3 regions of the Alteromonas sp. ABH4_453 genome follow, and region 2 is predicted to be linked to each of the others. Evidence: predicted binding sites of a transcription regulator. Region 2 holds the regulator's gene; each other region holds the start of a gene.
What was found. Region 2 encodes MetJ, which represses methionine synthesis genes. Its sites were predicted from a motif close to TAGACGTCTAGACGTCTA; they were not measured.
Positions count from the first base shown of each region.

Region 1 (10,697 bases), on a different contig from region 2:
GTGCAATGCCTTCGGGTTTAGCAATGTCGTTAATAGCCACTACGTTAAATTCGTTGTTGCGCCCGCTTTCATAAAGCGCACGCAACACGTTGCGACCAATGCGACCAAACCCATTTATGGCAATATTTACCATAGGCTTATCTATTACCTCTTACAGAGACAGTGCAGCCTCTACTACAGCGTCAGTGGTAATGTTGAAGTGCTTAAACAAATCGCCAGCAGGCGCAGACTCACCAAAGGTGTCCATGCCCACGATAGCGCCATTGAAGCCAACGTACTTATACCAGCTGTCTTTAGACAGCGCTTCTACCGCTACCCGTTTAACAACGCTAGAAGGCAATACGCTTTCACGGTAATCAGCAGACTGACGGTCGAATACGTCAGTTGATGGCATAGACACTACGCGAACGGCCTTACCCTGCTCGGTTAATTTTTCTGCTGCTTCAACGGCTAGCTGAACCTCAGAACCAGTACCAATAAGAATAAGCTCTGGCGTGCCTTCGCAGTCTTTAAGTACGTAACCGCCTTTCGCGATATCAGCCACTTGTTGAGCCGTTCTTTCTTGCTGCGCTAAGCCTTGACGCGTGAAGATAAGCGTTGTTGGGCCGTCAGTGCGCTCAATAGCAGACTTCCACGACACAGCAGACTCAACCTGATCACAAGGGCGCCAGTTATCAAGGTTAGGCGTTGCTCGTAGCGCTACCACCTGCTCTACCGGCTGGTGAGTTGGGCCGTCTTCACCTAGACCAATTGAATCGTGGGTGTAAACGAAAATTGCAGGCTGCTTCATTAGTGCGGCCATACGTACCGCATTACGTGCATATTCCATAAACATTAGGAAGGTTGCACCGTATGCCTTGAAGCCACCGTGAAGAGCAATACCATTCATCATGGCCGACATACCAAATTCACGTACACCGTAATAAATGTAGTTACCTGATGCATCGTTTGCTTCAACGCCTTTGCTACCTTCCCAAATGGTAAGGTTAGAACCAGCAAGGTCGGCAGAGCCGCCCAATAGTTCAGGAAGTAACGGACCAAACGCATTTAATGCATTTTGCGACGCTTTACGTGAAGCAATGTTTTGTGGGTTAGCTTGAAGTTCAGCGATGATAGCGTCTGCTTTGTCGCTGAAATCTGCAGGTAGTTCGCCATTAACACGACGTTTGAATTCTGCTGCAAGCTCTGGGTAGGCGGCTTCGTATGCTGCGAAAGCATCATTCCACGCGCTTTCCTCTTTTGAGCCTTTCTCTTTGCCATCCCAACCTGCGTAAATATCGTCAGGAATTTCGAACGCGCCGTGGCTCCAGCCAAGCTTCTCGCGAGTAGCAACAATTTCGTCATCACCTAGTGGTGCACCGTGACAAGACTCGGTACCTTCTTTATTGGGCGAACCGAAACCAATGGTAGTTTTACAACAAATAAGCGTAGGCTGCGCAGTATTCGCCTGTGCCTTTTCAATGGCGGCTTTTACTTGCTCTGCATCGTGACCGTCAACACCGTCAATAACTTCCCAACCGTAGCTCTTGAAGCGTGCTGGCGTATCGTCAGTGAACCAACCTTCCACTTCACCATCAATTGAAATGCCGTTGTCATCCCAAAATGCGATAAGCTTACCAAGGCCTAGTGTACCAGCTAGTGAACATGTCTCGTGTGAGATACCTTCCATTAGGCAGCCGTCGCCTAAGAATGCGTAGGTGTGATGGTCAACAATGTTGTGACCGTCGCGGTTAAATTGTGCCGCCAATACTTTTTCAGCAAGCGCCATACCCACAGCATTACTGATACCTTGGCCTAATGGGCCAGTGGTCGTTTCAACGCCTGGCGCATAACCGTACTCTGGGTGACCTGGCGTTTTTGAATGCAATTGGCGGAAGTTCTTCAGCTCTTCAATAGGCAGTTCATAGCCTGAAAGGTGGAGAAGAGAGTACAACAGCATCGAGCCGTGACCATTTGAAAGCACAAAGCGATCGCGGTTAGCCCAAGACGGGTTTGCTGGGTTGTGTGATAAGAAATCACCCCATAGTACCTGTGCGATATCAGCCATCCCCATTGGGGCACCTGGGTGACCAGATTTAGCTTGTTGAACGGCGTCCATACTTAATGCACGGATTGCATTGGCGAGTTCACGACGAGAGGGCATGTTGTCTCCTGATTTATTTTGTATCTTTTGTTTCGTATCTTAGCGGGCTAGCAGAGCTAGACGAGCGTAGAGATAAGGCGTTTGCTCTACTTCTTTATACGATTGAATGTGGCGTTATTCTTACCTATGCCACCTAACAGTTCAATGAGTTTTCATTGCCAATAGCGAAAGTAATAGTAAAAAATGGTCTATACGCTCACCAATGCGTATTAGCACGGTAATAAAAACTCTCTTACCTTTGCCTAAGTCTTTTTATTTTATACAAATAACCTTAATACTGATCGGGTTATGTCAACATTTCGTAACAAAGAGACTTTTAGACGTCTAGAAGTAAAGACTGGTATTTATAACTTGTTTTAGTACAATATACGACTATTTTGATAATTTAACGCTTACGGAGCATTTATGGCCACGCATTTATTCACATCCGAGTCAGTGTCTGAAGGACATCCGGACAAAATTGCTGATCAGATCTCAGATGCGGTTCTTGACGCTATTTTAGAACAAGATCCTCGCGCTCGGGTGGCCTGCGAAACGTATGTAAAAACCGGTATGGTTTTAGTAGGTGGTGAAGTCACCACTTCTGCATGGGTAGACATTGAAGAACTTACCCGAAAAACTGTTAAAGAAATTGGCTACACGCACTCAGATATGGGCTTTGACGCCGATTCATGTGCTGTATTAAACGCAATTGGTAAACAGTCTCCTGACATCAATCAAGGTGTTGACCGCGCAAGCTTAGAAGAACAAGGTGCAGGTGACCAAGGTCTGATGTTTGGTTACGCGAGCGACGAAACTGATGTATTAATGCCGGCGCCTATCACGTACTCTCACCGCCTAGTTCAAAAACAAGCGGAAGTACGTAAATCTGGCAAACTAGACTGGTTGCGTCCAGATGCAAAAAGCCAAATCACTTTTAAATACGAAAACGACAAGCCAGTAGGCATTGATGCTGTTGTACTTTCTACCCAACACTGCGATTCAGTAAGCACTGAAACAGTACGTGAAGCGGTAATGGAAGAAATCATCAAGCCTGTGCTTCCAAGCGAGTGGATAGATGGCAATACGCGTTTTCACATCAATCCAACGGGGCGATTTGTAATCGGTGGTCCAATGGGCGACTGTGGCTTAACAGGTCGTAAAATTATCGTAGATACATACGGCGGTATGGCTAGACACGGCGGCGGCGCGTTCTCAGGCAAAGATCCATCAAAGGTTGACCGCAGCGCAGCATACGCGGGCCGTTATGTTGCTAAGAACATTGTGGCAGCAGGTCTTGCTAAGCGCTGTGAAATTCAAGTGTCTTACGCCATCGGTGTGGCAGAGCCGACGTCTATCAGCATCGATACCTTTGGAACTGGCGTTGTAGATGAGAAAACACTCGTTGCACTAGTGCGCGAACACTTTGATTTACGTCCTTACGGCCTTATCCAAATGCTAAACCTTGAGCGCCCAATTTATCGCCCAACAGCTGCATACGGTCACTTTGGTCGTAACGAATTCCCATGGGAAGCAACAGATAAAGCAGATGCGTTAAAAGCATCGGTCTAATTCGACAATCAAGTAATGCTTCTATACACGCCGTTCAGTTTTTATAACGCTTGGGTTTTAAGTGGTTATACAAACTAGCGGCGTTTTCTATTTAGGCTTTGCTAACTAGCTAAATCAACGAATTAAATAAGAAACAGCAAAGAATATTTCCATCATTTATTTTTTGCGGCTATGATTAAATAACGAACACACTGTTGCTTGTAGTTTCTTGTTGTTTTACAAGCCAAGATAACAACACCTTGGACTCTTCCATGAATGTGGTTACTGGTACTCTCATAGCGCTCACGCTGGCTGTCTCGCTGACTGCTTTACCTGTATTCGCGGGTAACAATAATAGTAATTACAGCCCAATCCAATTTAAAAGCAAAAAGATAGCTCGCTGGCAGTTAAACAGTACATATCGCGTTCAATCTACAACTGAAACCTTCTTATACGACAACAGCTATACTTACCCAGCAGGATCACAAGGCATGTTCAGCGCCAGCCGACGGTTTGACACATGGATTCCACAAAAGGTTTATGCGACCTATAAAACGAACAACACCGCCTTTCAACATTATGCTGAGTGGCTTTATTTACCTCACGATATCGGTACGTTTACCCGTTTAGGCTGGCTACTTGGCAAAAACAAAGGTCTAAATATGGCTGTAGAAATAGAGCATAGACAAGTGGGGGAAGAAGAAAACATGGCCCTTTCTTTGGGAGTGAACTACCTGTTCTGATGAACTGTTAGCTTCCCGCTAACAATGGTCGTCATATACTTGCTGTCCGAGTTCATTTAAGCCACTACTGCACTATCAACCTTTCCTAAGAAACGTTCCTGCTCTTTCTGAGTAGGCAATTATCTATGCGATTTGGTATTACCCTTGCGTGAGTTCAATGGTTCTCGCGTAAGTTTGTTGAATAATCATCGCATCTGAACTTGCTCTATGGCGCTTAACATCATTCTCGGCTACAAGGCTATTTTTTACATCGTGCCATTTTTCCATTTGAGGCTCGGTTAAAATATATTCAAGAGCGCGGCAGGTGAAAGACATGTCGACGTTCGCTGCAGCGTAAAGCTTAATAAGCCAAGGGTTATCCACTACCCATCCGTCGCTGTACACTATCGTGTTTCCTAAAAAATTATTAAGCTCAACACACACTTTATAAGGGTCCTCACCTCGTGCTTGCAGCATCTGCTGAGAAATGCCATGTAGCGACTCAGCTTGCGAGTCCCAATGCACCCAAGAGGAAAATGGTCTAAGCAATTTGCACCACTTTGCACCATCATAGCGCACAATGCCAATCTCTATAGGATAACTCGCTGCCCCAAAACCACTTGCTTCCACATCTATTATTGTCGGCAGTGTTGTATTTCGCACTTATACTCCAAACTACTGTTCTCCTTAATGTGTGTCAGTAAAAGAAGATACCTTTCACATTGGTACAGAAAAATTTTTTAAACAACTGTTTCGGGCGCTATTTTAGCCCCCTCACAAAACAACCACTCAACTTTACACCTCTAACGCAATAGCAGAATCGTGCCACATTGCTATCTATCCGACTAAACTGAATACGGTGTTAAAAAGGAGGAATTGTTCATAAAAAACGCAAATTTATACTAAAGGATAATACGTAAATGACAAAACGCTTAGCGCATTGCTATACACTTTCAGGGTAATCAATCAGGTAGCTAAACCATGCGTGCAAATCTTTTTCTATCAGCGCTCTTCTGCTTTTTTTCTCTTTTTAATTCGTGCCTAGCTGACAACAACCAAGCACCTTTAATTATCGGTATAGATGCCGACCTTTCAGCGGTAGCGGTTGAGGGAGGTATTGCTATTACTCGAGGCGTCGAGCTAGCCGTAGAAGAAATTAACGAAAAGGGCGGGATTCTCGGGCGTAAGCTTTCAGTGATTGTCAAAGACCATCGAGGTAACCCAGCTCGCGGCATATTCAATATTGAACAGTTCGCCCAAATGCCCAACCTGCTAGCCGTAGTTGGTGGAGTTCACACCCCTGTCGTTCTAGCCGAAATAGATATTTTACATGCCAAAAATGTGCTGATGCTGGTACCGTGGGCCGCTGGCACACCAATTATTGATAACCAGCATTTTCCTAATAACGTCTTTCGAGTTTCAGTTCGTGACGCTGAGGCTGCATCGGTACTTATTGATTATGTAAAAACTAGGGGGCTGTCTAACATTGCTTTGGTGCTTGAACGCACAGCCTGGGGGCGCTCTAATCTAGAATCGTTAACTCAAGCTGCGCAAGTACATGGCGTAAATATCAGTGCAACTCACTGGATAAATTGGCAGCAAAAAGATTTTTCCGAAGATGCCGCTGCAATTAAAAATTCAAAAGCTGACGGTGTCATATTGGTCACGAACGTACCTGAAGGTACGGTTGTCGTCGACGCTTTGGCTGAGAAAGGGTTGAGTTCGCTTCCGGTTGCTTCCCATTGGGGTATTGCTTCAGGTCAGTTTGCATCTCGATTAGCTAACCCAATTAGCGAGTACGATATTTCAGTCCTTCAAACGTTTCACTTCGACCATCAAAAAAACAACAAAGCTAAACAGCTTTTAGAGGCCTACTATAATAAATATGGGTTAATCGATGCTGCAGCCATTGACGGTGTCACAGGGTTAGCGCATGCGTATGATTTAATTCATTTAATTGCCATTGCTGCCGATAAAGCAGGAAGTACAGATATTGAGGCGCTGCGTGGCGCCCTCGAATCACTTGAAAACATCCAGGGTGCAGTGAAATACTACGAGGCCCCATTTACAAAAGAACGGCATGATGCGCTTTGGTCAAAGGATTATTTTATGACAAATTTTAACGATAAAGGCCACTTGGTCACAGTAGGCGATAAATAATGCAGCAGGAACATATGAGACTACGTTCTCTTTTGCTATCAAGCATGCTCCCTAGGCTGGCATTGTTAATCACAGTACTTTCCATCACGCTCTTTGCGCTGTCTTTTCACTTTATCGTTAAGCAAACTGACCACCTCCAACAGCAATCAGTGAAAGGGTTAGAGCAAGACATCAATTTCATTGTTAGTGATACAACGCGTCAGCTAGCAGATTTAGCAGCTAACGACATAATCATCAATTCGCTGGTAGATATAGAACAGCGGGACAACTACCTTCCTATGTTTTTTCGCTCTTTGAATCTTACCCAAGCAAAGAGTGTTGAATTTGCGCTGTTTGATTTTGCTGGAAAGCAGGTTATTGATAAAAATTGGAGTGCGGCGCTTCCTGAGTCGTTAAGTAATGCGTGGCGCCAGCAAACCTTGGGTTCATCAAATACGTTTTTTTCTGTATCACAGCATGGTGTAGTCATTAGCGTTCCTGTCTTACTAAACGGCGTCTCTGAAGGTGCCCTTGTGATGTACGTTGACAGCCTTCAATCATTACTTGCGCCATATCCACGCCTCACAAATCAGTTAGTCACTGATGTTAACGGAAATGTTCTGTTTAGCAGTGAGCCCTCACTCATTGCTCCAAGTTCATACTTTTCAAACTTTAATCAAAGTGGCTATTCTATTAAGCAAACGAGTTGGAAGAACTTGCAGTTATATAGCGTAAAACCAACGATTACTGCATACAGAGAGATGGCTTGGACAGGTATCGTTTTAGTTTCAATGATAGTGGGGTTTATCTTCATCATATTACATATGGTGAAGATGACCGGCACCTTGGCAGAGCGCACGCTTTCAACGCTGTACAAGGATATTAAAAATCAACTTACCAGCAAAAAAGCAGCATCTCTTCCAAATGACCAACCAATAGAGGCCAAGGAACTGGCAGCCATCAGAGCCGCTTTTGATAAGCTTATTTGGGACTTAACAGAAGTGTCGCTGTCTAACGAACAATTTTCGAATGTATTGGAGTCGATGGGCGATATGTTGGTGGTAGTCGACAAGAATCAGGACATCCTGCTTGCAAATAAGCGCTTCGAAGGTTTTTGCGACGACCAATACGGCGAAAAAAATTCAATCCTAAAACTCATAGTACGAAAGCTAGCAGAGAAGCAGAGCGATGAGCTTACGCATTTTTCAGTAACCACAGGCAAAGAGCGTTACATTCGATGGACGAAGGCATCGTTAGCCGATGCTACGGGTAACATTCGTGGCAACATATATGTTGGAAGTGATGTTACCGAACAGCGCGTGTTAGAAAGCCATGTGAACGTGCTCACCCATGCGATGGATGAAGCAACGGTTTCAATTATTATTTCTGACGTTAAACGGGTCGGTCAGCCCGTTATTTATGTGAATAGCGCATTTGAGGAATTAACTGGCTACAATCGCAGTGAAATCATTGGGCACAACTGCCGCTCTATGCAGGGTGATGAGACCAGTAAACAAACTGTTGAGCAAATTCGCAATGCCATAGCAACGCGCGAGCCTATTGAAACAACGCTTATTAATTATAAAAAAGATGGGAGCCTTTTCTACAACAGATTAAATTTGACGCCAGTTAAAACGAACGGCGAAGTTACCCACTATATCGGTTTCCAACAAGATGTTACACAGCAAAAGCAAACTGAACAATTTCTTCAAGATGCAAAAGAGAAGGCAGAAGAGTCTGCTCGATTGAAATCTAGTTTCTTAGCTAGTATGAGTCATGAAATTCGCACACCTATTCACGGGATATCCGGCGTTTTACAGCTCATGGCTAACTCTGAGTTGACTGAAGAGCAGAAGCATTATCTTTCTTTGGCGAAGTTCAGCATTCAAGGCCTTCTGCATATTGTGAATGATATTTTGGACTTCTCTAAAATTGAAGCCGGTCAGTTACAAATTGAAGAGAACCCTTTCGACATTTTAGATTCACTTGAAAACCTTCAAAGTCAGTACGCCATCATGTGCCAAGAGAAAGGCCTTGAGCTACACTTCCACTTTGACTTACAAGGCTTCCACGTTGTCCAAGGTGATGATGTACGCTTCAGGCAAATTCTGTCGAACCTGTTAGGTAACGCCGTCAAGTTTACTGACGCTGGGCATATTGATGTTACGACTAGTATCAAGCAAAACGCTGACGATAGTCTTACACTTTTATGTAGTGTGAAAGACACGGGGATAGGTATTGCTCAAGAAAAACAAGCCACCATTTTCGAAGTCTTTACACAAGAAGACCTGTCTACTACCCGTAAGTTTGGTGGCACTGGACTTGGCTTATCAATAAGCAAGCAGCTTTGCGAACTCATGGGTGGTGATATAACTCTTGAAAGTGTCAAAGGCAACGGAAGTACGTTCTCTTTCACTATTTCACTTGAGCCTGCTGATGAGACGGTACTGAAGCCCGTGCACCATGCATCTGCTTTAACGCGAGAAAAAGGAAAGAAGCGCAAAGTCTTGATTGTCGAAGATAATGATATTAACCAAATTATCGTGAAACAGCACCTGAATAACCATACTACACTTAGCGCTAAATCTGGCTTAGAGGCATTAGAAGCATTGAATAAAATGAAAGTGACCTTTGATGTCATTTTGATGGATTGCCAAATGCCAGAAATGGATGGCTTTGAAGCAACAAAGCGCATTAGAAATGGTGAGGCAGGAGAGCGATACCTTAACGTGCCTATTATCGCACTCACTGCAAATGCGATGAAAGGTGACAAAGAGCGCTGTGTAAAAGTGGGTATGGATGACTATTTAAGTAAACCTTTCGACGCTGTTGATCTCATTGATAAAGTTGATCATTGGGCGAGTGTTGAAAGAAACAATGTAATAGTTTGAATATATCGCTACGCTGTCGCCTTTTGACGAGAGCGTTTTACAGCAAATGGAAATTTTATCGATTGGATTAAAAGGCAAAGACACACCAGCGTCATGCCAACCCACCCCACCGGTTTGAATACTTCACCAATTAGAAAAATAGCGAAAAGTGTCGCAACCAGTGGCTCAATTAACGTAATAAGCGTAGCTTTACTCGCTTCGGTGGTGCGAAGACCATAGCCAAATAGCAAATAACCAAGAAACATCGGCACCACAGCCATATAGAGTGAAACGCTAATGTGGATAGTGTTAGCAAACAAGTTTTGACCGGTAAACCAGAGAGAAGGCAACAGAGCGACTGCAGCGCAACCGAAAAGTCCGGCCATGGCAGATTTTGAATTTGCGCCAGCGTCAATGTGTTGCTTCGCAGCCCATGAGTATCCAGCGTAAGTTAAACCTGCAATTAAACCCAATATAACGCCGAACACCTGATCATCTTTAGATGCAGCCAAAGCCATTGCGTCATGTGCCTTGCCCATGGCTAACATGCCAATCCCAAACGCACCAAACACAAAACTAATAAACCATTTTAAAGACACGGGCTTTTTACTTAAAAAGTACTCTAAAAGCGCAGCGAAGAGTGGTGCACTGGCGATAGAAACCACTGTGCCTATGGCAACGCCTGACAAACGCATTGAGCTGTAAAAGGCCAGCGGATAAATTGCAACACATGCACTGCCAAACAGAAAAGTCAGTGGTGTAGAAAAAAGAATAGGTGCGTCCTTTACCAGTGATTTTCGGGCACTAACACAAAGCAATACACCGCCTATACCCATTGCAAAGGCACCGATTGCCAGCGGACTGATTTCTGGTGCGAACTGGGCGGCAGTACCTGTTGTCCCCCACAAAAAGCTTGCGATAACAATTGCTAGGCCCCCTTTTACTACATCGCTTGTATTCACTGCTTTTTCCACCTTATTTTTAATCCTTTTAGTTTTCGCACGTAGCTTTCATTACTCAACCACACGTGCCCTAAACGCCGACATTTTCTGTTTAGGGATGATACTTAGATTATTGCTTTTGTAATTAGTCAGATAGACGCTTCTTTTGACCTTTTAGACGCACATTCCCCACACACTCAGAATTAACACAAATCTTACAAACAAAATTCACGGCGCTAGATACAACAAAAAATGAAATATTTGTTTCGCAAGTTATGGAAATAACCAAACTTTTTTGCCACATTACGCCCTTGCCTGATAACAAAATAGAAACAACCAACCTGGATGGACT
Region 1 is NZ_JBSWXP010000004.1:270,770-281,466, reverse strand. Features, by position in the region: gene epd (erythrose-4-phosphate dehydrogenase) at 1-133, opposite strand, end outside; gene tkt (transketolase) at 152-2,143, opposite strand; gene metK (methionine adenosyltransferase) at 2,549-3,694, shown strand; gene ACXAGV_RS09960 (hypothetical protein) at 3,946-4,416, shown strand; gene ACXAGV_RS09955 (3'-5' exonuclease) at 4,555-5,058, opposite strand; gene ACXAGV_RS09950 (ABC transporter substrate-binding protein) at 5,377-6,555, shown strand; gene ACXAGV_RS09945 (hybrid sensor histidine kinase/response regulator) at 6,570-9,425, shown strand; gene ACXAGV_RS09940 (DMT family transporter) at 9,434-10,378, opposite strand.
Region 1: the regulator MetJ is predicted to act here: its motif matches at 2,461-2,478, upstream of metK (methionine adenosyltransferase).

Region 2 (10,697 bases):
CTCCTGACGATACCGTGGCAACGTTGAATAGCGTGGTCTTATCTATGCGGACTGGTATAAGGCATCGATAGTTCATTACATGTATATCAGATGGTAACTGCGAGCGGCCTTGGTGGCAAAGTTTAATGCAAGCTTTAAACAACAAAGGCGCATTAACTGCGCCTTTTGTAGCGTGCTTCATTAAAAACGTCAGCACGGCCCTGATTGTCGCTATGTATTAAGCGCCTGAACGCACGCCCAACATGTGGCAGATGGCGTAGCTTAATTCACTACGGTTCAAAGTATAGAAATGGAAGTGTTTTACCCCTTCTTTAGCTAGTACTTTAACTTGGTCCATAGCAATGTTAGCGCCTATTAAATTACGGGTGGCTTGGTCATCGGCATCAAGGCCGTCGAACATTTTGTGCAACCACCCAGGAACATGAACATTTGTAAACCCGGCAAATTTGACCAGCGTTTGGTAGTTGGTTACCGGCAATATACCGGGAACAATGTCTAAGTCGACACCCGCTGCGGCTGCACGGTCTCTAAATCGAAGGTAAACACTCGTATCGAAAAAGAACTGGGTTATCGCTTCTGTAGCGCCAGCTTCTGCTTTGCGCTTAAGGTTTAGTAAATCAAACTGCGCATTTGGCGCTTCAGGGTGCTTCTCTGGATAGGCAGCAACAGAAATATCAAAATCGGCAACGTCTTTTAGCAAGGCAACAAGATCAGAGGCATACATCTCTGTTTTTTCTACTCCTGGCGGTAAATCGCCACGAAGCGCAACAATACGGCGGATACCTGAGTCCCAGTAGTCTTTTGCAATTTGCTTAAGCTCATCACGGCTAGCATCAACACAGGTCAAGTGAGGAACCGCCGCGACACCGGTTTGCTGCTGAATGCGTTTTACTACGTCGTGGGTTCTGTCACGCTCACCGCTATTCGCGCCGTAGGTTACCGACATGTAGCTTGGCTTTAGCGGCGCTAGACGTTCAACTGACTTCCACAGGGTCTGCTCCATGGTTTCCGTTTTAGGCGGAAAGAATTCAAAAGATACATCAATATCACGCAGTTCCGACAGGGACTGGTTTAATGCATCGATACCTTGTGCGTAAGAAACCATGGCTTTTTCTCTCAAAAATGTAATCTTATAGACGTTTAGACGTCTAAATTAAATAATATATGTCTAGACGTCAAGAGGTTTACACTGCTCAATTGACCTTTTCGTGAACTTGTTTAGAATTTCTCTTCATAATATAAAAAAGAGTAGACCGAGTTAGTACAATGGCAGAATGGAACGGTAAATATATTCACCCCTACGCAGAGCACGGGAAAAAGAGCGAGCAGGTAAAGAAAGTCACTGTCTCTATACCTATTAATGTGCTTAAAGCACTTACTGATGAGCGTACCCGCCGCCAAATCAATAATTTGCGTCACGCCACTAATTCGGAATTGCTGTGTGAAGCGTTTTTACACGCGTTTACCGGGCAACCTTTGCCCAACGATGATGACCTGCGCAAAGACAACCCTAACCGCGTACCGGCTGAAGCTAGGCGCATTATGGAAGAAATGGGCATTGACCCAAGCTTCGAAAACGATGTGTCAGAAGATGACTAAAATTTAGCATTTAAATAAAAAACGGCGCTGTATTGAAAGCTAAGCTTACGATACAGCGCCGTTTTTTATGTGTTATGTGCTCTTATTCTTCAAGCGCACTTTTCAGTAAATAATGGTTGAGCGCTAATACATCCATTTTTAGCCTTGTGCGCTAGAGCTTTATTCTTCTGGGCTTTCAGGCACTCGTGCAACGCCCGACTCAATAGCCGCCTTAGATACGGCGGTAGCAATACGCTCGCACAAACGCGGGTCCATAGGTTTAGGAATAATGTACTCCTTACCAAATGTCAGACTAGTACTCTTACTGGCAGCTAGTACTTCTTCTGGTACAGGCTCCTTCGTGATAGCACGAAGGGCTTCTACTGCCGCTACTTTCATTTCATCGTTAATGGCCGTTGCACGAACATCGAGTGCTCCACGGAAAATAAACGGGAAACACAGTACGTTGTTAACTTGGTTAGGGTAGTCCGAACGTCCGGTAGCCATAATAAGATCTTTACGTACTTCGTGAGCAAGTTCAGGCTTTATCTCAGGGTCAGGGTTAGAACATGCAAATACAATTGGGTTTTCAGCCATCAAGGCCAGTGTTTCTGGTGGTAAAACATCCGGTCCTGACACACCAACAAAAATATCCGCGCCTTCCATTACATCTTCAAGCGTACGTTTGTCAGTATTGTTAGCAAATAGCTTTTTGTGCTCAGTTAAGTCTTCGCGACGAGTATGGATAACGCCTTTTCTGTCTAGCATATAAATACGCTCACGCTGAGCACCACACTTTATAAGCAGTTCCATACAAGCGACCGCTGCTGCACCGGCACCCATACATACAATTTTAGCGCTCTCTATGCTTTTACCCTGAATTTCCAGAGCATTAAGCATGCCTGCTGCAGTTACAATAGCGGTACCGTGCTGATCATCATGAAATACCGGAATTTTACAGCGTTTAATTAGCTCTTGTTCAATCTCAAAGCATTCAGGTGCTTTAATGTCTTCTAAGTTAATGCCGCCAAATGTGTCAGCGATATTCGCTACCGTATTAATAAACTCTTCGGTCGTTCGATGCTTCACTTCAATGTCAATGGCATCCAGTCCTGCAAAACGTTTAAACAGAAGGGCTTTACCTTCCATAACAGGTTTCGATGCCAGTGGGCCTAGGTTACCCAACCCTAAAATCGCGGTTCCATTACTGATAACTGCAACCAGGTTTCCTTTACCCGTGTACTTATAGGCGTTATCTGCATCTTCGGCTATTTCTCTGACCGGCTCGGCAACGCCTGGGCTATAGGCAAGAGCAAGGTCATCGACGCTATCGGCTGGCTTAGATAACTCTACGCGGATTTTTCCAGGTGTGGGTTTGGCGTGATAGTCGAGTGCGCGTTGTCTAAAATCTGACATGTAAAAAGGTATCCTTAGATGTAGGGTTCATCGGTGTTTTCGTTCACGCTCTGTCGCTATTTTATTGTCGTTATAGTTATAGGTAGATAAACGTAAGCGCGTTACAACCAAGTAATGACAAAAGTGATTATAAATAGTTGTTAGCAATAGGGCTTGTTGATCTTTGTTTTATAGCAATCATCAATAGGCCCTAAGGTGGCATGTGGAAAAAGCAGACTAGGCGTTAACCTTTACTGATTTTGTTCACATACCTTAATGGATACAAGCCTCAGGTTTATGTACCCAAAAGCGCCACAAGTCTTGAAAGTAATGCATTATTCACAGAATTAATGCTTACTATCAAAGTGCCGATCGCAACTCTAACACAGCCAATCACTGTGTACATATCTGATCAGAATTCTTATATACCAATGTAGGTTAGGCATACTAATTAGACCAGTAAAATGGGGCTATAATTGCCATTCATACTATTTATTTTGACTTGTTATAACATTCTGTAGGTCTATTGTGTGGAGGATGAAAACAAAGCTATCAAAGGGATCTACGTTCTCATAAATACATAGGACAGAAACCCAAATCAGGAAAATAGAACGCAGGGAGATACCTCGTTAATTCTCCTTCCAATATTTCTGATAAAATCCTGTGAAAGCCCACTCTAAATTCGCACTGAAGGCGAGGATATGACAGAAAGAAAACTAATAACCGTGTTAACCGATGTGTGCGAAAGCGTAAAATCTGCCAATAATGGATTTGTTTGGCTAACTCACTTAGGGCATTGGAGAGCGCCGCAAGTGATTGCCGTGTTTAATACTGAGCAGGAGAAGCAGCGGGCGTTAACTAATGGTTGGGATATAGACTTCATAAACCAAGTGAATATAGCTTTGGCGTCAATTAAGTCAGCACCCGTTGGTATTTATTTTGATAGCGAAGAAGAGTGTAAGAAAGTGAGTGGCGGCAATTGGGATAGGCATTTATCTAATATTAAAAACCTTCACTGAGTTCAGGTTACGCTGAATGTTGTTAATTAAGCTAAAAACGTTTTCAGAAAGGCGAGTTGCAGGGCTTGTTAAACTGGCTAGGTACTGGCCTGACGTAGGATAACGGCGGTAAAGCGCTGTTTGGCACACCTTGATTGTGTGAAGCGTGAATTTTAAACAATAAAAAAGCGCCATAAAGGCGCTTTTTTCGAACTCGATATCAGGCTTACTTTTTGCCCAATGCACCGAAACGCTTCTTGAAGCGATCAACACGACCACCAGTGTCAACGTTACGTTGCTTACCAGTGTAGAATGGGTGACATGAAGAACATACGTCTAGGTTGATGTCTTTACCAAGCGTAGAGCGAATCTTCATTACGTTACCACATGAGCAAGTTGCTGTGATTTCTTCGTATTTTGGGTGGATATCTTGTTTCATTGGGTTACCTCACATAATAAGGCCGTATCGCTATACAACCCGAAGTCGCACACCATACGTTACTTAATTCAAATGATAAGTCGTTCAAAGAACAGCCTATCGCAAAAGAGCGGCGCATAATAAAGGATGGCAGGGCCTTGATCAAGCGGTTTTTGGCCAAATGCTAAACAAGAGAGCTAGACAAGGTAGCCGTATAAAAAGGCCAAACAAAAAACATTCCTTTTATGCTTACCTGTAAAGTATGTTTAAATATTTGTCTTTCAAGGCTGGGCCAAATGCTCTAGTAGCAAAATCACGCTCTAGTGGCAAAAACATGCTCTAGTAGCAAAATGTGTAGCTAGCTGTTAGCAGCGCAAATTGCTGTAATGTATAGGCCTGCAAGTAGCTTCAGTATAATTAGTTTCAACATAAGAAGCTTAGTAAGCGCATTACGCGCTGTAACAGTTGTTAAATAAGGTAAAACTTTCGCAATGGCCTTTATCCAAGTTGCCGTGCCAGTGCCACTGCGCCAACTTTTCACATATACCCACGATAACGCATTAAGTGCGGGGGTAAGAGTGGTTGTGCCTTTCGGTCCGCGCAAACTTGTGGGCGTAGTTGTTGAAACCCTACACAAAACAGAAAGCGACATTGAAAACTCCAACAAGCTAAAAGCTATTGAGTCGGTACTGGACGATAGCCCCATTATAGATGAGGTGCTGCTGAAAATGGCCCAATGGCTGTGGCAGTACTATCATCATGCGCCGGGTGAAGTGCTGCACGCTATGCTGCCTGTTTTATTGCGCAAAGGCGAGCCAGCAGCGCCAACACCCCAAGACATGCTAATGCTTACCGAAGAAGGCAAGCAAACGACTGCAGACACGTTATCGCGAGCGCCTAAACAACAAGCCTGTTTTTCTGCTTTGGCCGGTGGTGTCTTATTAGCGTCCCAAGCGCGCAAGCAGTATGGCGCACCTGCGGTAAAAGCGCTTGTCGAAAAGTCATTGGCAAGCATTGAGGAAGTCGCGCCTGAGTTTAAGTCAGGCAGTTGGCTTGCCTCGTTATCGGTGTCTGAAAAGCCAATTCCAGACACAGAGCAGTCAGTTGCCATTGCCGCGCTAAACCGTCAGCAGAGCAACTTCGCGGTAAGCTTGCTTGAAGGGGTTACCGGTAGCGGTAAAACGGAAGTGTATCTTCAAGCTATTGAACCTTTACTGCGCGAAGGGAAGCAAGTGCTTATCCTTGTGCCAGAAATTGGGCTTACGCCGCAAACCGTGTCACGCTTTGAAAAGCGCTTTGGTATTGCAGTGGGCGTTTTACACTCTCAGCTTTCTGATAAAGAACGGCTACAGGTGTGGCAGCGAGCAAAAGCCGGTGAACTCGGTATTATCATTGGTACTCGTTCGGCTATTTTCACTCCTCTTTACAACCCCGGTATGCTGATTGTGGATGAAGAGCACGACGAGTCATTTAAACAACAAGATGGACTTCGCTATCATGCCCGTGACCTAGCAGCCATGCGGGCTAAGCAGCACAATATACCTCTTTTATTAGGTAGCGCCACGCCCGCACTCGAAACACTTAATAATGCGCTAAGCGGTCGCTATGCCCATTTGCAGCTAACTAAGCGAGCGGGAGGTGCGAAAAGCACGCATCAGCATGTGTTGGACGCGCGTGACCAACCCATTCACTACGGTATTTCGCAAGGCTTGCTAACGATAATGCGCCAGCATATCAACGCGGGAAATCAGGTATTGGTGTTTGTGAATCGCAGAGGCTATGCGCCAGCGCTGCTTTGCCATCACTGCGGCGAAACCGTCATGTGTAAGCGTTGTGACCGGCCTTATACTGTGCATAAAGCGCAGAACCGACTTCAGTGTCATCACTGCGGCGGTATGCGTTCAATGCCATCAAACTGCGAAGCGTGCCATCACAATGAATTAGTTACGGCGGGTACGGGCACCGAGCAAGTCGAGCAAGGGCTTGCAAGTTTATTTCCCGGTGTTAAACAGGTACGAATAGACAGCGATACCGTGCGGGGCAAAGATAAACTGCACCAAACGCTAGATGCAATAAACCGCCAAGAGTACCAGCTGCTGGTAGGTACCCAAATACTATCAAAAGGTCATCATTTCCCGCATGTCACCTTAGTGGCAGTGCTAGATTGTGATGGCGCACTTTTTAGTGCCGATTTTAGAGCACCAGAAAAGCTCGCTCAGCTTGTAACTCAGCTTGCTGGAAGAGCAGGGCGCGCCAGTAAACCTGGTGAGATGTGGCTTCAAACTCACAACCCCCATCACCCTTTGCAACAAGATTTAGTGCACAATGGCTATGGGCATTTCGCCAGACACGCTTTAATGGAGCGAAAAGCGGCAGGGCTTCCCCCATTTATTAGCCAGTTTGTCATTCGCGCAGAAGCGACCGACAGCAGTTTGGCCTATCGCTTTTTACAAGACAGTAAGCAAGTATTTCTCCAGCAGCATGCCATTGAGTTAAATGGCCCGTTTCCTTGTCTGGTCGAAAAGCGGCAAGGCAGGTTCCGCTTTATGCTGGTATGCAGTCATGAAAAGCGTGCGCCGCTTCACAATGCGCTGCGTTTGGCGCTGCCATTTTTACAGGCGTTGCCACAGGCAATGAAGGTAAGGTGGTCGATAGATATTGATCCTACCGATTTCAGTTAGCTTGTTGGGTAGCAATACGTTAAAATTTCCGCAGGATTGAAGTGCAGAAAAGCTGCTGCTTCATAAAGATTTGGTATATGACGTTTTCTTACGCATACAAACAACGATAACAAGTAGGAATATTGCCGACTATGGCTCAACGCGATTATGTCTCTCGTGGACGCTCTCCTCAAAAAAAGAAGCCTGCTGGTAAAGGTAAAAAGCCAACAGCAAACGCGAAATCTAACGCCCCAGTTTCAGGTAAGCTTCCTATCGTACGCCTTATTGGTATTTTCGCACTGGTTATTGGGTTTGGTGTATTTTTGTGGTCGATAAAAGACAACGTAGAAGATGATGTAGATACACAAGCTTCAAGGCCTGTGGCTCCCACAGAAGAGTCTTTACCTGAACTACCAGAAGAAGAATGGGAGTATATTAAGACCCTGCCTGGATATGAAGTAGAAGTTGAAGTCAAAGAGCAGGAAAAGTCGGATAAACGTTATCTAATGCAGTGCGCCTCGTTTAGAACCCGCGCGCAGGCTGAAGAGATGAAAGCCAAAATTGCGTTCCAGGGTTTAGAGGCTCTTATCAGGCACAGCACTGGCAGCAACGGCGATTGGTTCCGCGTTATTCTAGGCCCTTACGAGTCGAAAAGAGATGCGGAAAAAGCCAAGCACAGCCTGCGTAAAGTTAACATTGCCACATGCCAAATTTGGTACTGGAATTTGTAACTTTTGTTGGTACAACTTATTTTGAAGAAGCGCGGAGTGGAACGAGGAGTGCGTTCCACTTGCTATATGGTGTTTCCTAGCGAGATGCCCTAGTCATGTGCACGCCATTAAGTATAAACCACACTATTTGGCCTAAACCGAATATAGCGGTCGATGCTTCCAACAGTACATTATCCGAAAAGACGGAAAGCCCTGAAAATAAGGTGAGAATACCCGCCGTTCCTATGGCAACACCAAGTACATGAGTTGCCTTGTCGTAAACCCCATGTTTAATACCCATGTAGCTAATTAACAACACCCATATTGCGCCGATGAGCTCTATACCTCCACCAAGTGCATCAACCACTATATCCACACTCTTTAATACAACAATTGCGTTGTCTTCATTGGTATTAGAGTAATTGGCCAAAAACGGAAGACTTACTAAAAAAATAAACGTGCTGGCGAGTACGAACGTTGCCCACATGTTCCCAATGGCGCTGTTATAGCGAGCCATAATGGGAGAATGGTTTTTAAATACAGCCTGAAGCGATTGATTCAATAGAAGCAGACTGAAACTAAACACAATACCAATTACCATGTACCCCATAAAAAAGGTATCGCGCTGAGACACAATAAACTGTAAATGACCAATGTCAGAGGTGTCGAAGGGTGGTTCAATAAGGCCGAAAAAAAGCACAAAACCAAACAGGTAGGTAAGGGCACAAGCAATGGCTGCGATGCCTCCAGCACGCTGAAGATGCATATGAAAGCCTTAAAATAAGTTTAAACTGAAATTATTACGCGACAAATTTCAGCTGGCAGCAAATTTGATTTGTAACAACAGTTGTCACTCGCGCGCGGGGAATCAAGACGCGCGGCTTCCTCCGCCAGTAGGTTCTACAAAGCAAAAAAACTTAGCATCACCCTAATTCTGAATCGGCGAGAATATGGCTACAAAAAAATGGCGTTTTTAATAAGGTCCGTATACGCTAAGCCCATCTAGTAGGCAGTTCTGAGTGCACATTCTTTTGTCTTACCCTTGAAATTAAAAAGCCTTCCCCCACTTATTTGTTATTGAATTTAAACGCTGCTGCCTTTGTAACATGAAAAAACGCAGCTGCGCCCAGCTAAACGGGGAATTAACGTGACAACGATTGTATCTGTACGACGTGGGAATCAAGTGGTAATGGCCGGTGACGGACAGGTATCACTAGGCAATACCGTAATGAAAGGTAATGCGCGCAAAGTGCGCCGTTTGTACCACGACAAGATTCTAGCGGGCTTTGCTGGTGGCACGGCCGACGCTTTTACGCTATTTGAGCGCTTTGAAGCAAAGCTTGAAGCGCACCAAGGCCATTTAACCAAGGCGGCGGTTGAACTTGCCAAAGACTGGCGAACTGACAGAGCGCTACGCAAACTCGAAGCCCTACTTGCCGTAGCCGACGAAACCGCGTCATTTATCATTACAGGTAACGGGGACGTAGTGCAGCCAGAGCAAGATCTTATCGCTATTGGTTCTGGCGGTAACTATGCGCAAGCGGCAGCTACCGCACTTTTAGATAATACCGAGTTAAGCGCTAAGGAAATTGCTGAAAAATCGCTGACCATAGCCGGAGATATTTGCGTATTCACTAACCATAGCCAAACGGTTGATGTACTAGATTACTAAGTAATAGCGAAAGCTGTTATTGGCTTGTTGTCGTTCGTTTGCGTAGCAAGTACAACAAGTATTGTTAGAAAAGGGTTTATTCATGTCTGAGATGACACCAAGAGAAATTGTTCACGAGTTAGACCGACACATTATCGGTCAACAAGATGCCAAGCGCGCTGTATCTATTGCACTTAGAAACCGCTGGCGTCGTATGCAGCTTGAGCCTGAGCTGCGCCAAGAAGTTACACCAAAAAATATTTTGATGATTGGTCCAACGGGTGTGGGTAAAACCGAAATCGCTCGCCGTTTAGCTAAACTTGCTAACGCGCCCTTCATTAAAGTTGAAGCGACTAAGTTCACCGAAGTGGGCTATGTGGGTAAAGAAGTTGAAACCATCATTCGTGATCTTGCCGACATCGCGGTAAAGATGACGAAAGAAAACGAAATGAAGAAAGTGAAATTCCGCGCAGAAGAAGCAGCGGAAGAGCGAATTCTAGATGTTTTGCTTCCTCCTCCAGAAGACGCGTGGGGCAACAAAGAAGACGTTGAAGATCGCGGCACCCGCCAAGCATTTCGCAAAAAGCTTCGTCAAGGCGACTTAGACGACAAAGAAATTGAAATTGATGTGGCACTTCCACAGATGGGCGTAGAAATTATGGCGCCTCCTGGTATGGAAGAAATGACTAATCAGCTTCAAGGCATGTTTCAGAATTTGTCGGGTTCGCAAAAGAAAAAGAAGAAGCTGAAAATTAAAGAAGCGTTCAAACTGCTTATTGAAGAAGAAGCAGCACGTCTTGTAAATCAAGAAGATTTGAAAGAAAAAGCTATAGAGTCAGTAGAGCAGCACGGTATTGTGTTTGTCGACGAAATTGACAAAATCTGTAAGCGTGAAGGCAATACATCAGGCGATGTCTCTCGTGAAGGAGTCCAGCGTGACTTGCTTCCACTTGTAGAAGGTTCAACGGTGTCGACAAAACACGGCATGGTTAAAACCGACCATATCTTGTTTATTGCTTCAGGTGCATTCCAAATGAGCAAGCCGTCGGATCTTATCCCAGAGCTTCAGGGTCGACTCCCAATTCGCGTTGAGCTTGCTGCGCTGAAAGTGGGCGACTTTAAACGTATTCTTACCGAGCCAAATGCATCATTAACTCAGCAGTATGTTGCGTTAATGAAAACGGAAGGTGTTGATATCAGTTTCGATGACTCTGGTATTCAGCGTATTGCCGAAGCGGCATGGCAGGTAAATGAGCGTACTGAAAACATTGGCGCTCGCCGTTTGCA
Region 2 is NZ_JBSWXP010000002.1:520,012-530,708, forward strand. Features, by position in the region: gene metF (methylenetetrahydrofolate reductase) at 218-1,105, opposite strand; gene metJ (met regulon transcriptional regulator MetJ) at 1,267-1,599, shown strand; gene ACXAGV_RS05720 (malic enzyme-like NAD(P)-binding protein) at 1,759-2,994, opposite strand; gene ACXAGV_RS05725 (hypothetical protein) at 3,675-3,992, shown strand; gene rpmE (50S ribosomal protein L31) at 4,198-4,410, opposite strand; gene priA (primosomal protein N') at 4,881-7,070, shown strand; gene ACXAGV_RS05740 (SPOR domain-containing protein) at 7,202-7,780, shown strand; gene ACXAGV_RS05745 (hypothetical protein) at 7,857-8,525, opposite strand; gene hslV (ATP-dependent protease subunit HslV) at 8,907-9,431, shown strand; gene hslU (HslU--HslV peptidase ATPase subunit) at 9,514-10,697, shown strand, end outside.

Region 3 (10,697 bases), on a different contig from region 2:
ACTAAGTCACGTGCTGAGTCAGCCCTAACTGCTACCATTAGCGGTAATCTTTCTATGCGTCTTTCATTTAAATTAGACCACAACACCAACGTTGATGATGACGTAGAAAAGCTTGATACTGAAACTGCTGTTAGCCTAGTTTACAACTTCTTCTAAGCCGAACTAATTTGTTTAAAGGTCAATAGGCCCTTCAAAAAATAGAAGTAAAAAGTATTGAAGTAAAATGATAAGCATAAAAAACGCTGCACATAGTGCAGCGTTTTTGTTTAGGCTACAAACAAGGCTTCTTAGTGGAGAATACGAGTCTTAATTGTGCCATCAATTTGTTGAAGCTCTGCCAATGCCTCATAGCCACGGTCTTCTTTAACATCCACAACCACGTAACCAATTTCCGCGTTAGTCTGTAGATACTGGGCTTCAATGTTAATGCCTTTTTCTGCGAACGCTTGGTTAATTTGGGTAAGAATACCCGGTTGGTTTTTATGTACGTGGAGAAGTCGTGAACGACCGGTGTGCTCGGGCAGCGATACTTCAGGGAAGTTAACCGCTGACAACGTAGAGCCGTTGTCGCTGTATTTCGCTAGCTTTCCAGCCACCTCAATTCCGATGTTCTCTTGCGCTTCTTGTGTGCTTCCGCCTACGTGTGGCGTAAGAATAACATTGTCGAACGCGCGAAGCGGTGACTCAAACTCTTCAGTGTTAGACTTAGGCTCTACTGGGAATACATCAATTGCTGCGCCATTTAGGTGGCCGCTTTCCAATGCGTTTGCAAGCGCGTCAATATCAACGACGGTACCGCGAGAAGCGTTAATTAGAATGCTGCCTCTTTTCATTTGCGACAGTTCTTTCTCGCCAATCATATCTTGAGTTTGAGGCGTTTCAGGCACGTGTAGCGATACCACATCAGAGGTATTAAGCAGTTTTTCCAGTGACTTCACCTGAGCCGAGTTACCCAACACAAGTTTGTCTTCGATATCGAAGAATTGAACGCGCATACCTAAATGTTCAGCAAGAATACTTAGCTGAGTACCAATGTGGCCATAGCCAATGATGCCTAAGGTTTTTCCGCGAGCCTCGTAAGAGCCAACCGCAGTTTTTTCCCATTCACCACGATGGGCTTTGGCGTTTTTGCTTGGTACTTGGCGAAGTAGAAGAATAATCTGCCCAAGAACCAGTTCAGCAACCGAGCGAGTATTAGAAAACGGGGCGTTAAATACCGGGATGCCACGACGTTGTGTGGCTTCAAGGTTAACCTGGTTGGTGCCGATGCAGAAACAACCAATAGCCACAAGCTTTTGTGCTGCATTAACCACTTTTTCGGTAATTTGGGTACGCGAGCGAATACCAACAAAGTGGGCGTCTTTTATCTTCTCAATTAACTCATCTTCAGGAAGTGAGGTTTTGAGAAATTCAATGTTGCTATACCCATTGCTTTTTAGTGTTTCCAATGCACTCTGGTGAACACCTTCTAACAATAAAATTCGGATTTTATCCTTCTCTAATGAAACTTTGCTCATGAACTCGCTATCTCTCACTGATGTAATTTGGTTTGCTTGCATCGCCAATCCAAGACTTACTGAACGTACAAGTATTAAAAGCGTAGCTTTGTACAACCTGTGCGGCAATGTGCATCACTACGCTGCTCTGAAGCCTTGCTTTAGCAAAACTGCTACCAAGCTTTTATAATCACGTTGATTGCTTTCGCTATAAATGACGCGGACCTTAATTAGCGTAAACATTAAAACGCGTCGCACCTAACTAAGGACATCTAGACGTCTAAACGGAAATTAACAGAAAACGCATTAAGTTGAAAGCAGTATTTTGTATAGCTTTTCACCGTCTATACGCCGTGCCAAGCTATCACTTAAAGGTTTCGACACCACTTTCTGTGGCACTTAGTACAATATCTGCGCCTCTTAGCGCAAAGATGCCGTTAGTCACTACGCCAGGAATATTATTAATTTCTTGCTCCAGTTCGCGCGGATTAAGAATCTCAAGGTTGTGTACATCTAAAATAACGTTACCGTTATCTGTCACTACTCCCTGCCGATATTCAGGGTCGCCACCAAGTTTTACCAGTTCACGGGCTACAAAAGAGCGAGCCATGGGAATAACCTCGACCGGCAGCGGAAATGAGCCCAATACAGGCACACGCTTGCTTTCATCAACAATGCACACAAAAGTAGTTGCGGCGCCGGCTACAATTTTTTCGCGAGTGAGTGCTGCGCCTCCACCTTTAATCATATGCTTGTGTTCAGTAACCTCATCAGCCCCATCGATATAAACCGAAAGGTTGCTGACTTCGTTTAACTCGAACACTTCAATGCCTAGGGCTTTTAAACGCTCGGTAGATGCTTCTGAGCTTGATACTGCGCCTTCAATTTTGTGTTTAATGTTACCGAGTTCTTCAATAAAGAAATTTACGGTAGAGCCTGTACCCACACCTACAATGCTATCTGCTTCAACATATTCGATGGCTGCTTTGGCTACGGCTTGTTTTTTTGCGTTCTGATCCATGGTCATTCTCCGACTTATTGTGTTCGCAAGTGTATCGTATAAGCGTACATGAACCCACAAGTTCGTATATTCAATTTGTTATAATGGCTATCACGAGTTAGTAAAATGCAGGGCGCGCGTGGGTGTTACGATAGCATCGAGCGGCACATCCCACGGTGCAATAGGTAGGGCATCTACTTCTTGAATGTCGTGGGCAATGCCTACCAACTTTGGCGCACGTTTTTTAAGAGGCGAATGGGAACTCATTTGGCGCTGAGTAAAGCTTAATGTACGATCGTAATAGCCACCACCCATGCCTAAGCGATTACCGTTACTATCAAAGCCTACAAGCGGCATAAGAATAACATCACATAGCGTAACCGGAACAACGTCTTCACAAGCCAGCACGGGCTCTTCAATGTTGTATTTGTTACAAATAAGCTGGGTGTTTGGGTTGTAAGATAAGAAAAGTAGATGCCCTTTGCATACGGGGTGTAGTACAGGAAGTGCGAATCTTTTTTTGCTTGAAGCCTGCCAAACACAATCGATGTAGTACTTTAAATTGACTTCGCCATCGTTAACTAAATATCCCGCTATTGTTATGCTCTCGTTGAGAAAAGGCAGGGCATTGAGTTGCGATGCTACGCGTTTTGCAGCATCCTCATGTTGTTCAAAAGATAACTCACGGCGTGTTTCGCGAAGCTTTTTCCGCAACTGTGCGCGAGTTCGCATGCTTTCTTGTGAAACGCTTATCTGCATGATTGAAGGCCTTACTCGCTTTAAACCAGGAGGTTAACGATCAGATTCACCTAAAAAGTGATTAAGTACACGAACTAATTCACTACTCTCAATGGGTTTGGTCAATACATCATCAAGACCTTGCTCACGCAAATATTCTGGCTGGGTAATCACATCCGCCGTTAATGCGACAATAGGCAAATTTGGCTTGAACCCCTTTATTTGAGCTGTTGCTTCATCGCCTTGAATGCCAGGAAGGTTGAGATCCATAAGAACTAAGTCCACAGGATTAGACTTGGCGTATTCAACGCCCTCTTCGCCAGTGCTCACTACAGAGAGAGACACGCCAAGTTTTTCGAATAAGGTTTGAATAACTACTTGGTTTATATAGTGGTCTTCAACCACCAAAACATTCGCGGATTGGCTAACGTTGACTTGAGCTACAATGCTGCGTGGTTCTGATTCAACGAACTGATTTTCACTCAACGCGTCGGCCGGTAAAGTCACGCTTATGCGAGTGCCGTGATTCAACTTACTGCTAACTTTAATAGACCCGTCCATGAGCTCGACAAGGCGCTTAGATATATTCAAGCCTAAGCCGGTTCCACTAATCTCTTGAGCGTTACCCATTCGCTCGAAAGGCTTAAAGAGTCGCTTCTGATCATCATCGCTAATGCCGATGCCTTCATCTATGACATTGAACACAACATTGCCATTTTTGTATTTCACTTGCGCTTTGACAGCCTTACCCTTATTGGTAAATTTAATCGCATTCGACAGTATGTTAAGTGCAATCTGCCCAAATTTAGTGTCATCAAAATACAAAGATTCGGGCATTGCTTCATCAATTTTTGTTGAAAATACTATACCGCTGTCTTCGGCACGGATTTTAGTTAACGAAAATAGATGTGTGAAAAAGTCTTTAGTGTCCACCGCACGGGGCATTACACGCATCTTACCAGCTTCTATTTGCTTGATATCTAGAACTGAATTTACAATTTCTAGCAGCCTTTCGCCGCTTGTACTTACATGAGAAAGCGGTGTGGTAAAAGACGAGGGCAAACCCAACTTTTGAGCTTCGCCCTCAAGCAGCCGGCTAAAGGTGTTTATCGCATTAAGTGGCGTTCTGATTTCGTGGCTTATGTAAGACAGAAAGTCAGATTTAAATTGGCTAGTACGCTCTAGTTCTCGGTTCTTACGCTTTAGTTCCAAATGCGCTACTACCGATTTACTAAGAGTTTGAAGTGATGCTTTCTGCGCTTCTGTCAGTGTTTTAGGTTTGCGGTCAATGGCGCAAAGTGTACCGATTGCGTGTCCCGATGGGGTAATGAGTGGTGCACCAGCATAGAAGCGAATATCAGGCGCGCCAGTTACCAAAGGGTTATCATGAAATCGAGGGTCTAACGTGGCGTTAGGAACTTCGAACACTTTTTCTTGCAAAATCGCATGAGAGCAAAAAGCAATTTCCCGGGACGTCTCTTCAGCATCCAACCCCACTCGTGATTTAAACCACTGGCGGTCAGGATCAATTAGACTAATAAGTGCAATAGGGGTTTCGCAAATTTGCGAGGCAAGTGCTGTTAGGTCATCAAACAGCTTTTCAGCTTCGGTATCAAGTACGTCGTAGCTGAGTAACTCGGCAAGACGTTCTTCCTCATTAATGGGGAGTGGAGCTGATTGCATAGTTTGAACCTAACGATGAAATAAAAAAGGGATTGTATATTAACAATCCCTTAAACATATCATAAAGCGTAGGTGTCTATGAATAGTTGTTCCAGCTTTTGATGGTCAACTTTAGTCGCTACTTTTATTGTATTTGCTTCATTCCATAGCGGGCTAGGTGTTGTACCTTTAGGCGCAACTACAGTTTGCCCTCTATCAAGCGTACCTGTGCCAACGCGAACGTGACCTTCAGTCAGCTCAAATAACTCTGGGTGACGAAGGTGGGCAATTGGGAATGCATCGTGGAAAAAACACACGCGATCTTCACGGTTTTGCGAGTAGAAATCCATGTAGAACTGGGCACTTTCTTTCACAAAACCGCCAAGCGTATTGTTTTTCTCTTCAAGCTTTTCAACAAAGGCAGGTGAGAATGGCGTGAAGTTTGTTACGTCCAAACCAAACATAGTCAGTTCCCAGTCTGCCGCAAACACGATTTCCGCCGCGTGCGCATCATTCCAAATGTTTGCTTCAGCAACCGGTGTAACGTTACCAGGAACAAACGCCGCACCACCCATAATGCTAACGCCTTTCACCAACTTAGGCAGTTCTGGCTCAAGACGAAGTGCAAGTGCCAAGTTACCCAATGGGCCAATAGCAACAATGGTGATCTCGCCCGGGTACTTGCGCGCCATATCAACGATAAACTGCGCAGAGCTGCGTGGGTCAAGCTCGGTCTTAGGTGCTTCAGGCTTAATGTGACCAAAGCCGTATTCACCATGTACGAAGTGTGCATAGTTTGACTCTGGGCCAACCCATGGCATACCAACGCCTTTGGTTACAGGAATATCTTTACCTGCAATTTCACAAAGTGTTAGTGCATTCTGCGCTGCCATCGTTACTGGAACGTTACCGAAAACGGTAGTTAAGCCTAGAACTTCAATATCTGGAGATTGGAAAGCGAAAAAGATCGCCATTGCATCATCAATCCCCGGATCCGTATCTAATATGATCTTATGTGCCATCAATTTATCTCAATGCGTCTTGCTAGTTGGCGTGTTTCGCTAAGAAACGATCCACTTCTTTTTGTGTTGGAATACTCTGTGCTGCGCCTTCACGGGTAACCGCAATGGCCGAAGCTGCACACCCTCGACGCAATGCTTGCTTAGCATCGGTGTGGTTGCTGTATGCAGACAAGAAATAACCGATAAAGGTGTCACCGGCTGCGGTGGTATCTACCGCATCAACAGAGAATGCTTTTACTTCTACAACTTCATTTTTGCGCAGCATCATTACACCGGCTTTACCTAGTGTAATAATAACTTCGCAGTGTGACCACTGCTCTTTGAACACTGTCACAATATCTTCAAGTTCTTCTTTACCGGTAATCGCAGCAGCTTCGGTTTCGTTTACAATAAGTAAATCTACACAGTCTAGCGGAAGCTGTTTAACCGACTCGCTCATAGGCGCTGGGTTAAAAGCTACTTTTAGCTGTTTTTCTTTCGCTTGGCGAAGTACTTCTTCAATGCTGCTGGTTTCGTTCTGCGTTAATACCCAGTCCGAAGGGCGCGTATCGTCTAGCGCTTGCATTACGGTTTTTGCGGTAATAGTTTGGTTAGCACCACCAAATAATACGATGGCGTTTTCACCGCTTGGGGTAACTTGGATGATGGCGTGACCTGAAGGAACTTCTGAACACTTTACACCACGACAATCAACACCCTTTTTAATAAGAGCTTGTTTAAATGAGGCGTCGTTTTCGTGAATGCTGCCGACGTGCCTTACGTCTGCACCTGCTTGCGCTAAAGCAATAGACTGGTTTGCACCCTTACCACCTAATAAGGTTTGATAATGGGTAGAGGCCAGCGTTTCTCCAGGCTGCACAAAGTGATCTACCTGGTAAACGTGGTCAATATTAATAGAGCCAAAATTTATTATTGCCATTTCTTCTTCCGTCGAAAGAGGGCGCTTCCCAGAATGCCGCTGTCCATGTTTCGCCCGTGAACCGAAAAGTTCAGGGCGGAAGAATCACAATTGCCGTAGGCTTCTCGATACGCGTCGAGCTTGCACAATAGCAGCTGTTTCAACTTCCTAGGTTTAAAGCATCGGCCAGGGACATGAATGAACTAGCAAACATCCCAGGAAACATTGTTGTTGTATTAACGCAACAGGGTATAACAAACGCGAGATCCAGTGAAGAGGATCACCTAAGGCGCTTTATAACTATTTTGCGTGGTGAATATAAAAACGGTAAAAAAATACTATTTTCTTGACCAATTGGTCAGCAATTATACACGCATACCGGAGAAGCTCAATAATAACCAACAAGCTAATGCTGATATTAAACGCTAATGAACACTGTCAAGCTGTTGCGAAAGGAATTCCATATCCAACAACCACGATCTTAGATGAAATCTGACGATGTTACTAGCCGTCCGGCAACGAATTTTGCTAAATCACCGTGAATTAAACACTGTTTGAACAGCGAGTAAACAACGTTTAAGCACCGTTGTGTAAAGTGTATGCGACACAGTGTTATTAGACCCTAAAATTACGTTTGCTGTTTGTTCAAAGTTAGCGCAGTGGCAGGGCAAAAGGAGGCGCTACACATTGATATTTGCTAGTATTAACTCCATCAAGAGATGACAGTGACGTAAGTCGCCGCCAAAATAGACGGTAATTAGCCGCTATACAAAAGCGGCACTTGTATCTCAAACTATTCAAAACAAAAGAGAACAATTCGTGGAAAAACAGCTCGATTACGATAGCGTAAGTAATAAATTGTCTCAGCAAGGCGTAATTGTTGACGCTGCAGAAGTTCATGGCATTCTGTGCGGTATGCTTTGTGGTGGCATGTCGCTAACCGACCAAAAGTGGCTAGAAGCGTTAAGTGAAACCATTAATCAGGGGGATGCGTTTAGCGACCCTACTAAGTACCTTTTAAATAACCTTTTCAATCAAACCTGTCAGCAGCTTCTTGAGCCAGAATTTGCGCTCAATTTGTTGCTTCCTGACGACCAAGCGCCGATAAATGACCGCGGAGCTGCACTGATTAATTGGGTGCAAGGTTTTATGCTTGGGTTTGGTCTACACCAGCAAGATCTTATGCAATGTTCTGACGATGTAAAAGAAGCACTTGAAGATTTTTCAGATATTTCACGCATGGAAGAACCCATGGATGCAGATGAAGAGTCAGAGAAGGCGCTATTTGAAGTTGAAGAATACGTGAAAATTTCAGCAATTTTATGCTTCAGTGAACTTGGTCAATCGCTGCTAGATGATCAACAAGACACGCCATCCGTACACTAATAATTCAAGGTAATAGAAGCGGCGGTAAGTCGCCATTTGCTTTAACGAGAGTTTTTTAGGGTTTTCTTTTTTATGATTAGTGCGCAAGAGTTTATCGCTAGGCAAGACCGACTACTTGCTCAGTGCAAGCCAAACAGTGTGTGTATTGTGCCTGCCGCAGGTATGGTGACCCGAAGTCGTGATACTGAGTATACGTTCAGGCAAGAAAGCGACTTTTGGTATCTGACAGGGTTTGAAGAACCTGACGCCTGGTTGATTTTGTCTAATCACCCTCGCTACGGTGAAAGTTATCGAGCAATGGTTGTACAGGAAAAGGACAAGAGTGCAGAGATTTGGCACGGTAAACGCTTGGGCGCCGAGGCAGCACTTGCTCGGTTTAGCCTAGATGAAGCCTTTGAAACACATGAGTTAGAAGAAGCCTTACTTGCGTCAATTCAAGGGCAAGACAATGTGTACTTTTCTTTAGGTTATAACGAACGTCACGACCGCTTATTTACTGAAGCCCTTAATACTTTGCGTGAAGCGCCAAAAGAATCTCTAGCACCTGGTGCAGTACATGATTTACGTCCGCAACTGCATGAAATGCGTTTGTTCAAGTCTGCTTGTGAAGTGGCAATGATGAAAGCGGCCGGTGAAATAAGTGCCCGTGCCCACAAGCGGGCTATGCAGTTTGCTGCTCCTGGATGTTATGAATATCAGTTAGAAGCTGAAGTTCACCATGAGTTCGCCATGGCGGGGGCTCGTTCGCCAGCTTACAGCACCATTGTGGGAAGCGGTGACAATGCGTGTATTTTGCATTACACGCAAAATAACGCGCAGGTAAAAGACGGTGATTTGATCTTGATCGATGCAGGCGCAGAATATCAAGGCTATGCTGCTGATATCACGCGAACCTTTCCGGTAAATGGCAAATTTACAGATGCCCAGCGCGACATTTACTCCGTTGTATTAAATGCGCAAAAAAGCGTGTTAGATATGTTAGCTCCAGGGGTTACCCTCTCTGAGGCTATGTTGCATAGCGTAGAAATTATTACTCAAGGTTTAGTTGACCTTGGCGTTCTTGAAGGTAGTGTGGCTGAAAACCTTGAAAATGAAACGTGGCGACAGTTTTACATGCATGGTTTGGGACACTTTTTAGGTTTAGACGTGCACGATGTAGGCAACTACAAAATTGATGGTGAAGACCGCCCCTTAAAACCAGGTATGGTGATAACCGTTGAGCCAGGCGTGTATATTAGCCAAGACAGTAACGTGCCGGAAAAATACAAAGGCATTGGTGTACGCATTGAAGACGATGTGGTTATCACCGCAACAGGTGTCGATATTCTTACTGCAGATGTGCCAAAAGACATTGATGCCATTGAAGCACTTATGGCTGAAGGAAAAGCGTAATTGCAAAAGCTCGTCAACGTTTTCAAAAGAAATGATAAAAGCGACACAAACAGTTCTTGTATTAAAGGCCCGCAACAAAAGCTAGCCTTTAACGCGAAGAAAAACATCCCAGATTTTACGCAATAAAATTAAATTTAAAGACATAGCCTCTGGGCGACAGGAAAACAAAAACAGTGGATTCGGCAGCAGCGGTTGATGTAGTAATTATTGGTGGTGGTATTGTCGGTACGGTATTAGCCAAAGCACTTGCAGAGAAAGTATCGCCGGCAAACGGCCTCGGCTTATCTGTCGCGCTTATTGATGCGGCTGACCCCGAGCAAACCACCAAAAATTTAGATGACTTTAATCCTTTCACCGATACTCGTGTCATTGCCCTAGCAAAACGAACAGTGGATGAATTGTCACACATGGGGCTAAATCTTGACGATTTAGCCAAGCAGCACAACGGTGAATTGCCTCCTCAAATTAAGCACATTGAGGTAAGCGACAAAGGACATTTAGGTTTGTTGAACCTTGAAAGTGGCGACTATCATATTGACGCCTTCGGTCAGGTCGTAAGCCTAAGTGCGCTAACTCGATTGGCGGCAAGTGCTGGTTCAAACTATCAACACATCGCACCAGCCAAAGTTACAAGCGTAAAGCAGCAGCGCGATTTTGTTGAGGTGGTGCTAGATAATGGGCAATCGCTTACTGCGAAATTACTGGTGCTAGCTGATGGCGGTCGTTCTGGGTTAGCTGAACAGGTTGGCATTTTTAAAACCGTTAGCGACTATCATCAAACAGCCATTGTTTTTAACGTGCACACCCAGCTCCCCCATGAAAACAAAGCATATGAACGTTTCACTGAAAACGGGCCGCTGGCATTCCTTCCTTTTGATAGCGAAGTCGATGGTATAAAAGCTACTGGAAACGGCTTTTCTGTTGTATGGACAGTAAATACCGACGCCGCAAAGACCTTAATGGCATTAAGCCAAAGTGCATTCATCCAAGCTTTACAGGAAGCGTTTGGCTATCGACAAGGCAAAGTACTAAGAGTGAGTGATTTGGCAAGTTACCCATTAGCGCTTACTAAAGCGCAGCAGGTCGCCAGTCATCGCACCGTG
Region 3 is NZ_JBSWXP010000001.1:395,363-406,059, reverse strand. Features, by position in the region: gene ACXAGV_RS01740 (DUF481 domain-containing protein) at 1-156, shown strand, start outside; gene serA (phosphoglycerate dehydrogenase) at 288-1,517, opposite strand; gene rpiA (ribose-5-phosphate isomerase RpiA) at 1,861-2,517, opposite strand; gene ACXAGV_RS01725 (5-formyltetrahydrofolate cyclo-ligase) at 2,608-3,255, opposite strand; gene ACXAGV_RS01720 (ATP-binding protein) at 3,289-4,917, opposite strand; gene ACXAGV_RS01715 (nucleoside hydrolase) at 4,977-5,918, opposite strand; gene ACXAGV_RS01710 (ribokinase) at 5,941-6,837, opposite strand; RNA gene ssrS (6S RNA) at 6,859-7,041, opposite strand; gene ACXAGV_RS01700 (UPF0149 family protein) at 7,636-8,202, shown strand; gene pepP (Xaa-Pro aminopeptidase) at 8,275-9,594, shown strand; gene ACXAGV_RS01690 (FAD-dependent monooxygenase) at 9,768-10,697, shown strand, end outside.
Region 3: the regulator MetJ is predicted to act here: its motif matches at 1,770-1,787, upstream of serA (phosphoglycerate dehydrogenase).